3 regions of the Streptomyces sp. NPDC007157 genome follow, and region 3 is predicted to be linked to each of the others. Evidence: riboswitches for the same ligand, from Rfam matches in the RefSeq annotation. Region 3 holds a riboswitch; each other region holds the start of a gene.

Region 1 (4,163 bases), on a different contig from region 3:
TGAGCGCGCGGACCACGACCACCCGGCGGGCGCCCGCGTCCAGCACCTGGTCGAGGTTGCCCAGGTCGATGCCGCCGATGGCGAACCACGGGCGGTCCGTGCCCAGGGCGGCGGTGTACCGCACCAGGTCGAGGCCGGGAGCGGGACGGCCGGGCTTGGTGGGGGTGGGCCAGCAGGGGCCGGTGCAGAAGTAGTCCACACCGTCCTCGACGGCGGCCGCGGCGGCCTCGGAGTCGGCGTGCGTGGAGCGGCCGATCAGGACGTCCGGGCCGAGGATCGCCCTGGCGGCCGGGACCGGCAGGTCGCCCTGGCCGAGGTGGAGCACATCGGCGCCGGCCGCGTGGGCGACGTCCGCGCGGTCGTTGACCGCGAGCAGCTTGCCGTGCCGGGCGCAGGCGTCGGCGAACACGGCGAGGTGCTCCAGCTCCTCGGCCGCCTCCATGCCCTTGTCGCGCAGCTGCACGATGTCGACACCGCCCGCCAGGACCGCGTCCAGGAACCCGGCGAGGTCGCCCTGCTCCTTACGGGCGTCTGTGCACAGGTACAGCCGGGCGTCGGCCAGCTGCGCGCGGGCGGTGTCGGTCATCGGTGCGTCCCCCGTTGTGTCGGTACTGGCTGCCTCAGACGGCGAGCGCCTGGGCGCGGCGCTTCACCTCCGTGCCACGATTCTCGCTGAGCGCCTGCGCGGGGGTGCCGGGCAGGGTCTCGTCGGGCGTGAACAGCCACTCCAGCATCTCTTCGTCCGTGAAGCCGTCGTCCCGCAGGAGCGTCAAGGTTCCGGACAGGCCCTTGACGACCTTGTCCTCGTCGATGAAGGCGGCGGGGACGTGCAGCGCGCGGTTCTCACCACGGCGGACGGCGATGAGCTGGCCCTCCTTGACCAGCTGCCGCACGCGCGTCACATCGACGTCCAGCATCTCTGCGATGTCGGGGACGGTGAGCCAGGCGGGGACGAGAACATCGATCTTTGCGTCAATCTCGGTCACGGAAACAAGGGTAGGCGTTCCGGCGGGTGGGTCGCGATAGGGAAGCGCCAGGATGGGTGGGTGATCGGCTGCGGTTCGTCATGGCTGGTCGCGCCCGCGCGGCGGAGCCGCACATGTCCCGGCCCCGCGCCCCTAAAGGGGCGCCGCGGTCGCGTTCTTCAAGGGGCGGGCGGGGTCGGACAGGGCTTCCGGGTCCATCTGGCGGCCCCCTTCGATCAGCCTGCGCCCCTGCGCCAGGTCTCGTGGGCGGCCTACCGCCAGGAGAGCGACCAGGCGGTCCTCGCGGAGCCAGCAGACGCTCCAGGCCGGGCCCGTCGGGTCGCCGCGCCAGATCATGCGGTCGGCGACGGCGTGGTGGCCGGCGTACTGCACGAAGCGGCCGAACTGCTCCGACCAGAAGTACGGCACCGGGTCGTAGACCGCGTCGGACTCGCCGAGGATGTTGGCGGCCACCGTGCGCGGGCCCTGGAGGGCGTTGTCCCAGTGGTGGACCAGCAGGCGCTCGCCGTAGCGGCCGGACGGGAAGGAGGCGCAGTCGCCGACCGCGTAGACGTCCGGGACGCCGGTGCGCAGCCGGTCGTCGGCCAGCACCTCCCCGTGCGCGCCCAGTTCGATGCCGGAGCCGGCGAGCCAGGCGGTGGCGGGGCGGGCGCCGATGCCGACCACGACGGCGCCCGCGGGCACCCGCGAGCCGTCGTCGAGCACCACCGCGCCGGGTTCGACCCGCGCCACGCGCGCGTGCGTGCGCAGTTCGGCGCCGCTGTCGGCGTACCAGCCGGTCATCGGCGCGGCCACCTCGGCCGGGAGCGCTCCCGCGAGCGGGCGGTCGGCGGCCTCCACGACGGTCACCGCGCAGCCGGCCTGCCGGGCCGCGGTGGCGAACTCGGCGCCGATCCAGCCCGCGCCGACCACCACGATGTCGTGCTGCCGGGCGAGCACGGGCCGCAGCCGCTCGGCGTCGTCCAGGGTGCGCAGCAGATGGACGCCGGGCACGCCCTCGGTGCCGGGCAGCGTGATCGGCTCGGCGCCGGTGGCGAGCACCAGGTCGTCGTAGGGCACCGGTCCGGTCTCGGTGTCCAGCTCACGGTCGGCGGGGCGCACGCCGAGGGCCTCACGGCCCAGCGCCAGCTCGATGCCGAGCGCCTCGAAGTCGACCTCGAAGGCGGAGCCCTCGGACTTGCCGAGCAGCACCGCCTTGGAGAGCGGCGGCCGGTCGTACGGCTGGTGCGGCTCGGCGCCGATCAGGGTGACGGTGTCGGTGAACCCCCGCTCGCGCAGGGCCACGGCGGTCTGCACCCCGGCCATGCCCGCGCCCACGACGACCACGCGTCGCTTCTGTGACGTGCTCGGTCGCTGCGTCTGCTCGCTCACCTGATCACCATAGACAAGAACCATAGACAACTGACAAAGAGTCAGTCAGTGGGCGTGCTGAGTGACCTGTTCCACACCGCCGGGGCAGGCCGTCTTACAAGGGCGGAGGCCCGCGGGCTAGGGTGGCCGGGAAGCACACGCGGGAGCCCGGACGCACCGGGCTGAGAGGGAGGCTGGCGGCCTCCGACCGTACGAACCTGATCCGGGTCATGCCGGCGAAGGGAGGGGCTGGACGCCCATGTCCGCACATACGTCCGACGTCCTGGTCATCGGGGGCGGGATCATCGGCCTGGTGACTGCCTGGCGGTCCGCGCAGCGCGGGCTCGCCACCGCCGTGGTCGACCCCGAGCCCGGCGGCGGGGCCGCGCAGGTCGCGGCGGGGATGCTGGCCGCGGTCACCGAACTGCACTACGGCGAGCAGACCCTGCTGGGACTCAACCTGGCCTCCGCCCGCCGCTATCCCGACTTCGCCGCCGAGCTCACCGAGCTGACCGGCCACGACCTCGGCTACCGGCGCTGCGGCACGCTCGCGGTCGCGCTGGACGCCGACGACCGGGCGCACCTGCGCGAGCTGCACGCCCTCCAGCATCAGTCCGGGCTGGACTCCGAGTGGCTGTCCGGGCGGGAGTGCCGGCGCCTGGAGCCGATGCTCGCGCCGGGTGTGCGCGGCGGGCTGCGGGTCGACGGCGACCACCAGATCGACCCGCGCCGGCTGGCGGCCGCGCTGGTGGCGGCGTGCGAGCGGGCCGGGGTGGTCTTCCACCGCGGCTGGGCCGAGCGTCTGGAGGTGGTACGGGAGCGGGCGGCCGGTGTCCTCACGCGCGCGGGGGACCTGTTGGCCGCGGACCGGGTCGTGCTCGCCGGCGGCAGCCTGAGCGGGCGGCTGGCGGGGGTGCCGGACGAGGCGCTGCCGCCGGTGCGGCCCGTGAAGGGGCAGGTGCTGCGGCTGACCGTGCCCGCACCGTACGCGCCGTTCCTGAGCCGGACCGTGCGGGCCGTGGTGCGCGGTGGCCATCTCTACCTGGTGCCCCGGGAGAACGGCGAGCTGGTCGTGGGGGCGACCAGCGAGGAGCTGGGCTGGGACACGACGGTCACGGCGGGGGGCGTGTACGAGCTGCTGCGCGACGCGCACGAGCTGGTGCCCGGCATCACCGAGCTGCCGCTGACCGAGACCCGGGCCGGGCTGCGCCCCGGCTCCCCCGACAACGCGCCGCTGCTCGGGCCGACCCGCCTCGACGGGCTGCTGCTGGCCACCGGGCACCACCGCAACGGAGTGCTGCTCACGCCGGTCACGGGAGACGTGATGGCGGAGCTGCTGACCGGCGGTGAGCTGCCGGAAGAGGCCCGTCCGTTCAGCCCGAAGCGTTTCGGCCCCGTCCCCGGCCCACTCCTGGAGCAGACCGCATGAACATCTCCGTCAACGGGGAGCGCCGGGAGATCACCCCCGGCACCGCTCTCGACACGCTCGTGAAGTCCCTGACGGTCGCGCCGTCCGGGGTGGCCGCGGCGGTCAACGAGACCGTCGTACCGCGCGGGGAGTGGCCGGGTACGGCGCTCGCCGAGGGTGACCGCGTGGAAGTCCTGACCGCCGTACAGGGAGGCTGAGCCATGGCCGACGATCCTTTCGTGCTCGGGGGTACGGCCTTCTCCTCCCGGCTGATCATGGGCACCGGGGGTGCGCCCAGCCTGGAGGTGCTGGAGCGGGCGCTGGTCGCCTCCGGGACCGAGCTGACGACGGTCGCGATGCGGCGGGTGGATCCGGGGGTACGGGGGTCCGTGCTGTCGGTCCTCGAACGGCTGGGGATC
Region 2 (4,163 bases), on a different contig from region 3:
GCCGCCGGATCTGGCGGCTCTCAACCGCGCGACGGGCGCCCTCGTCGACCACGCCCTGTGCGACAAGCCCGCGACGAGCTAGGCGGTTGCGACCTCCGGGCGCACGGCCGCCGCCGATCGCCGGCCAGGGCGGGGGCGCTGCACCCGGGGCCGTCGCCGGTCTCCCGGTGCAGCGCACCGACGGTCGATGTCAGTCCGCGATCGGCAGGTACACCCGGTTCCCGCTCGCCGCGAACTCCTTCGACTTCTGCAGCATCCCCTCCACGACCTCCTCGGCAGACGCCCCCTCAGCCGCCGCCCCACCGAACCGCTCTGTGATGCTGTGGCTGATCTTCATCGAGCAGAACTTCGGCCCGCACATCGAGCAGAAGTGGGCCGTCTTCGCCGGCTCCGCCGGAAGCGTCTCGTCGTGGAACTCGCGTGCCGTGTCCGGGTCCAGGGCGAGGTTGAACTGGTCCTCCCACCGGAACTCGAAGCGGGCGTCGGACAGCGCGTCGTCCCACTCCTGCGCGCCCGGGTGGCCCTTGGCGAGGTCCGCCGCGTGGGCGGCGATCTTGTAGGTGATCACGCCGGTCTTGACGTCGTCCCGGTTGGGCAGACCCAGGTGCTCCTTGGGCGTGACGTAGCACAGCATCGCCGTGCCCCACCAGGCGATCATCGCGGCACCGATGCCGGAGGTGATGTGGTCGTACGCCGGCGCGACGTCCGTGGTCAGCGGGCCGAGCGTATAGAACGGAGCCTCATCGCAGATCTCCTGCTGAAGGTCGATGTTCTCCTTGATCTTGTGCATCGGGACATGGCCCGGGCCCTCGATCATCGTCTGTACATGGAAACGCCTGGCGATCCGGTTGAGTTCCCCGAGCGTGCGCAACTCCGCGAACTGGGCCTCGTCGTTGGCGTCCGCGATGGAGCCGGGGCGCAGGCCGTCGCCCAGCGAGTACGTGACGTCGTAGGCGGCGAGGATCTCGCAGAGTTCCTCGAAGTTCTCGTACAGGAACGATTCCTTGTGGTGCGCGAGGCACCAGGCCGCCATGATCGAGCCGCCGCGCGAGACGATGCCGGTCTTGCGGTTGGCGGTGAGCGGCACATACGGCAGCCGCACCCCCGCGTGGACGGTCATGTAGTCCACACCCTGCTCGGCCTGTTCGATCACGGTGTCCTTGTAGATCTCCCAGGTCAGCTCCTCGGCCCTGCCGTCGACCTTCTCCAGGGCCTGGTAGAGCGGCACCGTGCCGATGGGGACGGGGGAGTTGCGCAGCACCCATTCGCGGGTGGTGTGGATGTTGCGCCCGGTGGACAGATCCATGACCGTGTCGGCGCCCCAGCGGGTCGCCCAGGTCATCTTCTCGACCTCCTCCTCGATCGAGGAAGTCACCGCCGAGTTGCCGATGTTGGCGTTGACCTTCACCAGGAACCGCTTGCCGATGATCATCGGCTCGATCTCCGGGTGGTTGACGTTGGCCGGCAGCACGGCCCGTCCCGCCGCGATCTCCTCACGGACGACCTCGGGGGAGACGTTCTCGCGGATGGCCACGTACTCCATCTCCGGGGTGACCTCACCCCGGCGGGCATAGGCCAGTTGTGTGACCGCCTCGCCGTCCCGGCTGCGACGCGGCTGGCGCGGGCGGCCCGGGAATACCGCGTCCAGGTTGCGCAGCCCACCACGCGGCGAGGTGTGCTTGACCCCGTCGTCCTCGGGACGGACGGGGCGGCCCGCGTACTCGGCGGTGTCCCCGCGGGCGATGATCCAGTTCTCCCGCAGCGGCGGCAGACCCCTGCGGACGTCGGTCTCGACGAGCGGATCGGTGTACGGGCCGGAGGTGTCGTAGAGCGTGACCGACTGCCCGTTGGTGAGGTGCACCTGACGGACCGACACCCGAAGGTCGGGGCGCGAACCCTCGACATACCCCTTGTGCCAGCCGATGGACTTCCCGGCCCCTGTGGACGGTTCACCCGCAATGGGCTGTTCGTCCTGACTGAGGGCAGGCGTGCGTGCGTCCTTGTTGGTCATGAGACCTACTCCCTACGCCGGCATTACCCGGTAACAGGTTCGGCGGTCGACGCAGCGGCTTCCGTCGGGCGGCGTTTCCTGTGAAACATCACTCGTTCCACGTGAAACATCGCGAATACGGAGGTCAGCGCCCTCTCAGCCCGGTGCTCCGAGCTCCCGCGTGTGCAAAGGTGCCTCCACGCTAGCGTCAATTCGGGCGCGGTGAACAGAGGGCCCCTGCCGTTCTTGCGATGATCGGGCGGTGACCACGACACAGCAGCACCCCTATCCGCCCCCCGACCCGAGGCGCGGCAACGGTGCCGCACAGGGCGGCGGAACCGGCCACGGGGGCCATGGTGCCGGTGACGCGCACGACCACGGGCAGGGCCACCCGCACGACCAGGGGCACGCCCACAGTCACGACGACGGCCATGCCAACGGCCACCCGCCAGGTCGAGGACCCGGGCAGGGCGGTTCCGGGTCAGGCGGCGGGCACGGTCACTCGCACAGCCATGGCCCCGCCGCGCCGGTCTCCAAGCATCTGCGCAAGGTCATCGCAGCGATCCTCATCCCCTTCACCGCAGCGGTCGTGGCCGGCCTCGTGGTGCTGTGGCCCGGCGGCGCCCCGGCACACGAGCGCACCGGCGTCGGCTTCGACCGCCAGACACAGCAGGCCACGGTCACCAAGGTCGTCCCGGTCAGCTGCAAGTCGGTCAACGCCTCCGGGGGCGGCTCGACCGGCGACACCTCCGCCGCCGAGGGCAGCTCCGCCAAGCAGGAGGAGGACGGCACCTGCAAGAAGGCGACGGTCCGGGTCGACACCGGCAAGGACAAAGGCCGCACGTTCACCGAGATCGTGCAGCCCGACCAGTCCCGTCAACTGGATGAGGGCGAGAAGGTCGTGGTCGCCTACGAGCCCTCGGCGCCCAAGGACCTGCAGTACTCGGTCACCGATGTGAACCGGAAGCTCCCGATGGCGCTGCTGGCCGGGATCTTCGCACTCGCCGTCGTCGTGGTGGGCCGGCTGCGCGGTGTGATGGCGCTCGTCGCGCTCGCCGTCAGTTTCATGGTGCTGACCCTGTTCATCCTGCCGGCGATCCTGCAGGGCTCGAATCCGCTGCTGGTGGCGGTGGTCGGGGCGAGCGCCATCATGCTGATCGCCCTGTACATGTGCCATGGCCTGTCGGCCCGGACCTCGGTGGCGGTGCTGGGCACGCTGGTCTCGCTGTGCCTGATCGGCGTCCTCGGCTCGGAGTTCATCGACTGGGCCGCGCTCACCGGCAACACCGACGACAACACCGGCCTGATCCACGGCCTGTACCCGTCGATCGACATGAGTGGTCTTTTGCTGGCCGGCGTCATCATCGGTTCGCTCGGTGTCCTGGACGATGTGACGGTGACCCAGACCTCGGCCGTCTGGGAGCTGCACGAGGCCAACCCGACGATGGGCTGGCGCGGGCTGTACCGGGCGGGCATCCGCATCGGCCGCGACCACATCGCGTCCGTCGTCAACACCCTCGTCCTGGCCTACGCGGGCGCCGCGCTGCCGCTGCTGCTGCTCTTCTCCATCGCGCAGAGCAGCGTGGCGACGGTCGCCAACAGTGAGCTGGTGGCCGAGGAGATCGTGCGTACGCTGGTCGGCTCGATCGGCCTGGTCGCCTCGGTACCCGTCACCACGCTGCTCGCGGCCCTGGTGGTGTCGGCCGACCGGCCGGGCACGGCGACGGTCGCGTCCGTGGAGGCCCCGGCGCGCAGCGGGCGAGGGCGGCGCCGGAAGCGGTGAGGGCGCGGTGGGCGGCACATGACGGCGCGCACGAGGAGAAGCGTTCCGCCGCCGCCCAGGGACGCGCAGAAGCGTTCCTGCGCATCCTCACGCGGCTCGGCGGAGCGGCTCACGCCCCGTGCCGTAACGCTTCAGCCCGCGCTCTGCTCCTCGGCCAGGATGCGGTCCAGAGCCTCGTCGAGATGGGCGTCGAAGTCGGCGAGCGCACCTTCCTGGCCCAGCGGCACCAGCTTGTCGGTACGGTCGAGAAAGGCCACCAGCGGTGGTGCCGAGGACCGGAAAACCGCCTGGTCGCCCCCGACCTGAAGCCTGATCAAAACCTCGCCCAGCACCTCGGAGTCGGCGGGGGCGATATGCACATCGCCCTCCCCGCACGGCCGGCCCACCCCG
Region 3 (4,163 bases):
CTCGCGCACGGCGAGGGGCACGCCTGGCTGATCACCCGGTACGAGGACTGTCGCTTCGTCACCTCCGACCCCCGCTTCTCCCGGGAACAGGTCGTCGGCCGTGACGTCACCAGCATGCGCCCGGAGCCCGTGGCCTCGCAGACGGCGGGCCTGCAGTACATCGACCCGCCCCGGCACAACCGGCTGCGCCGGGTCGTGGCCCGCGCGTTCACCGGGCAGGCCATGCAGCGGCTGCGGCCGATGGCCGAGCGCCGGGCCGCCGAACTGCTCGACGCGATGGCGGCCGCCGGGCCGCCCGCCGACCTCATGGAGCATCTCCACGGCCCCTTCCCGATCGCCGTGATCCGTGACTTCCTCGGCGTCGACGAGAAGGACTGGCACCGCTGGGCGGCGACCGGCGAGGCCCTGCTGTCCGCCGGGCCCGACTCCGAGGAGCGCGGCAAGGAGGCCGCCCGGGCCACCCGGGCCCGGATCGCCGAGCTGCTCCAGCACCGCCGCGAGGAGCCCCGCGAGGACCTCGCCGGGGTGCTGGCACTGGCCACCGAGTCCGGGGAGATCACCGCCGACGAGGCGATCTCCCTGGCCACCGCCATCCAGGTCAGCGGCGGCCACGCGGTCCGCAACAACAGCGGCTCGATGATGTACGCGCTGCTCACCCACCCCCGCCATCTGGAGCGGCTGCGCCGCGAGCCGGAGCTGCTCCCCAAGGCCGTGGACGAACTCTTCCGCTACGTCCCGCACCGCAACGGCGTCGGCATCCCACGGGTCGCCGTCGAGGACGTCGAGGTCGGCGGCCAGCTGATCCGGGCCGGTGAGGTCGTCTACAACGCGTACGTCGCCGCCAACCGTGACCCCGCGGTCTTCACCGACCCCGACGAGCTGGACTTCGACCGCGCCGACGGCCCCCACCTGGCCTTCGGGCACGGTCCGCACCACTGCATGGCCGCCATCATGGCCCGTATGGAGGCCGAGATCATGATCGGCTCGGTCCTCACCCGCTTCCCCGGCATCCGGCTGGCCGTGCCTCCCGAGGAGGTCGAGTTCCAGCGCCAGGGGCTGATCCGCGGACCGCGCACCCTGCCCGTGACCTGGTGACAAGCGCGTGGCACTGGATTCTGTGCGCGGTGGCGGTCTACTTGATGTACGAACTCGGGCACGCTGCGATCATCGAGGGCAACAAGACCGCGCAAGTGGCCGGAGTCCTTACGCTCGTCTTCTGTGCCTACGTCGTCGGGCACGCGGTGGGCACACGCTCGAGCAAGCGGTTGCAGCCAGAGGTGGCGGACCCGCCGCCCCACAGTGTCTAGCGTCCGAAGGCCGGGGGCCGTCCGTCTTGCTTCGGGGACCGGCGACGACAGATGACGACCGTCAGCGACAGGCCCCCAGATCGTCGGTCGCGGGTCACCCGATTGGATCTGCGACACTGGTTGGGCCATGCCTAAGCCCGGAGAACTTACTTTTGTCGCGCCGCGCGGAGCCAAGAAGCCGCCGCGGCATCTCGCCGACCTCACGCCTGCCGAGCGCAAGGACGCGGTGGCCGAGATCGGTGAGAAGCCGTTCCGTGCCAAGCAGCTCTCGCAGCACTACTTCGCGCGGTACGCGCACGACCCCGAGCAGTGGACGGACATCCCCGCAGGCTCCCGGGACCGGCTGCGGGACGCGCTGTTCCCCGAGCTGATGACCGTCGTCCGGCATCTGTCGACGGACGAGGGCACCACCCGCAAGACGCTGTGGCGGCTCTTCGACGGCACGCTCGTCGAGTCCGTGCTGATGCGCTACCCGGACCGGGTGACCATGTGCATCAGCTCACAGGCGGGGTGCGGGATGAACTGCCCGTTCTGCGCGACCGGGCAGGCGGGTCTGGACCGGAATCTGTCCACCGCGGAGATCGTCCACCAGATCGTGGACGGGATGCGGGCACTCAGGGACGGGGAGGTGCCCGGCGGTCCGGCGCGGCTCTCCAACATCGTCTTCATGGGCATGGGCGAGCCCCTCGCCAACTACAAGCGGGTCGTCACCGCCATCCGCGCGCTCACCGATCCGGCCCCGGACGGGCTGGGTCTGTCGCAGCGCGGGATCACCGTGTCGACGGTCGGGCTCGTGCCGGCCATCCACCGGCTCGCCGACGAGGGCCTCAAGTGCCGGCTCGCGATCTCCCTGCACGCCCCCGACGACGAGCTGCGCGACACCCTCGTCCCCGTGAACACGCGGTGGAAGGTGCGCGAGGTCCTCGACGCCGGGTTCGAGTACGTGGAGAAGAGCGGGCGTCGGCTGTCGATCGAGTACGCCCTCATTCGCGACATCAACGACCAGGCGTGGCGGGGCGACCGGCTGGGCCGCCTGCTCAAGGGCAAGCCCGTGCACGTCAACCTCATCCCGCTGAACCCGACACCGGGCTCGAAGTGGACCGCCTCGCGGCCCGAGGACGAGAAGGCGTTCGTCGAGGCGATCGCCGCGCATGGGGTGCCCGTCACCGTCCGGGACACCCGCGGGCAGGAGATCGACGGAGCGTGCGGTCAGCTCGCGGCCACCGAGCGGTAATCTGAGGGCCGTACAGCCATATCGTCGTACGTCGACACCTTCGTACACTGGCATCTTCGTACACTGACATCTTCATATCGACATCTTCATATTCCGACAGGGGAGCGCCACAGCGCTGAGAGTGCGGCAATCGGGCCGCAGACCCTCTGAACCTCGCCCAGGTCATTCTGGGTAGGAAGTTCGGTCATCACTCAAGCTGTTGTGCCCTGCCCGGGTGGTTCCACCGGGTGGGGCCGCGTCTCTTCCTGGTCCACCCCAGGAGGAAAACACCAGTGCACACCAAGACCTTCTTGGCCGCGGCCGTCGGGCTCGGTCTCGTCACGCTGTCCGCGTGCGGGTCGTCCGGCGGCTCCGCAGCGGACTCCAAGACCGTCACCCTGGTCAGCCACGACTCATGGGCCGTCTCCAAGAGCGTGCTCCAGGACTTCGAGAAGCAGTCCGGCTACCACGTGAAGGTCCTCAAGGACGGCGACGCCGGCCAGGCCGTCAACAAGGCGATCCTGACCAAGGACAACCCGCAGGGCGACGTCTTCTTCGGCGTCGACAACACACTGCTCTCCCGCGCCCTCGACAACGGCCTCTTCCAGCCGTACGTGGCCAAGGGCCTCGACCAGGTCGGCACGGACTACCAACTCGACGCGGGCAAGCACCGGGTCACGCCCATCGACTACGGCGACATCTGCGTCAACTACGACAAGGCCTACTTCAGCAAGCACAAGCTGACCCCGCCCACGTCCTACGCCGATCTCGTCAAGCCGCAGTACAAGAACCTCCTCGTCACCGAGAACGCGGCGACCTCCTCGCCGGGGCTGGGATTCCTGCTCGGGAGCGCCGCCCAGTACGGCGACGGTGGCACCTCCGGTTCGAGCGAAGCCGAGAGCGGGGGAAGCTGGCAGGGCTACTGGAAGAAGCTCAAGGAGAACGGCGTCAAGGTCGTCGACGGCTGGGAGCAGGCCTACAACGAGGAGTTCTCCGGCTCGGCCGGCGGCCGGAAGGCGAAGGGCGACCGGCCGCTCGTCGTGTCGTACGCCTCCTCCCCGCCCGCCGAGGTCATCTACGCCGACCCGAAGCCCAGCACCGCGCCCACCGGCGTCGCGACCGGCACCTGCTTCCGGCAGATCGAGTTCGCCGGGCTGCTGAGCAACGCCGGGAACACCCGGGGCGGCAAGGCGCTCATCGACTTCCTGGTCTCCAAGGAGTTCCAGGAGGACATGCCGTTGAACATGTTCGTGTATCCGGTGGTCGAGGGAGCCGGCGTGCCCGCCGAGTTCACGAAGTACGGTCCCGCCGCGAAGGACCCCGAGACCATGGCGCCCGACAAGATCGCCGCCAACCGTGACCAGTGGGTCAAGACGTGGACCTCGCTCGTACTCAAGTAGCCGGTACTCAAGCAGCCGGCAGGCGCGGGAGCGTGGCGCGGCTCGGCCTGATGGCCGTGCCCGTCGCGTTCTTCGCCGTCTTCTTCGCCTGGCCGGTCACGGCGATCGTCACGCGCGGGCTGAAGGCCGACGGGGTGTGGCGGTTCGGACGGATCGCCGACGTCGTCGGCCAGTCCGACATCCGGCACGTCCTGTGGTTCACCACCTGGCAGGCGCTCGCCTCCACCGCGCTCACCCTGCTGG

The links. A riboswitch is a leader RNA that binds a small molecule or an ion and turns the genes downstream of it on or off. The one in region 3 is predicted to bind thiamine pyrophosphate.
Region 1: linked by a shared signal. The riboswitch ahead of thiO (glycine oxidase ThiO) and the one ahead of ABZ642_RS19195 (thiamine ABC transporter substrate-binding protein) in region 3 are both predicted to bind thiamine pyrophosphate.
Region 2: linked by a shared signal. The riboswitch ahead of thiC (phosphomethylpyrimidine synthase ThiC) and the one ahead of ABZ642_RS19195 (thiamine ABC transporter substrate-binding protein) in region 3 are both predicted to bind thiamine pyrophosphate.

Annotation. Positions count from the first base shown of each region.
Region 1 is NZ_JBEYFE010000006.1:409,026-413,188, forward strand. Features, by position in the region: gene thiE (thiamine phosphate synthase) at 1-586, opposite strand, end outside; gene ABZ642_RS14310 (Rv2175c family DNA-binding protein) at 621-986, opposite strand; gene ABZ642_RS14315 (FAD-dependent oxidoreductase) at 1,119-2,357, opposite strand; TPP riboswitch at 2,487-2,598, shown strand; gene thiO (glycine oxidase ThiO) at 2,596-3,765, shown strand; gene thiS (sulfur carrier protein ThiS) at 3,762-3,962, shown strand; gene ABZ642_RS14330 (thiazole synthase) at 3,966-4,163, shown strand, end outside.
Region 2 is NZ_JBEYFE010000005.1:301,544-305,706, reverse strand. Features, by position in the region: gene ABZ642_RS11585 (serine hydrolase domain-containing protein) at 1-82, shown strand, start outside; gene thiC (phosphomethylpyrimidine synthase ThiC) at 191-2,011, opposite strand; TPP riboswitch at 2,004-2,181, opposite strand; gene ABZ642_RS11575 (YibE/F family protein) at 2,253-3,773, shown strand; gene ABZ642_RS11570 (SsgA family sporulation/cell division regulator) at 3,905-4,163, opposite strand, start outside.
Region 3 is NZ_JBEYFE010000009.1:237,166-241,328, forward strand. Features, by position in the region: gene ABZ642_RS19185 (cytochrome P450) at 1-1,095, shown strand, start outside; gene rlmN (23S rRNA (adenine(2503)-C(2))-methyltransferase RlmN) at 1,435-2,541, shown strand; TPP riboswitch at 2,630-2,737, shown strand; gene ABZ642_RS19195 (thiamine ABC transporter substrate-binding protein) at 2,814-3,920, shown strand; gene ABZ642_RS19200 (iron ABC transporter permease) at 3,971-4,163, shown strand, end outside.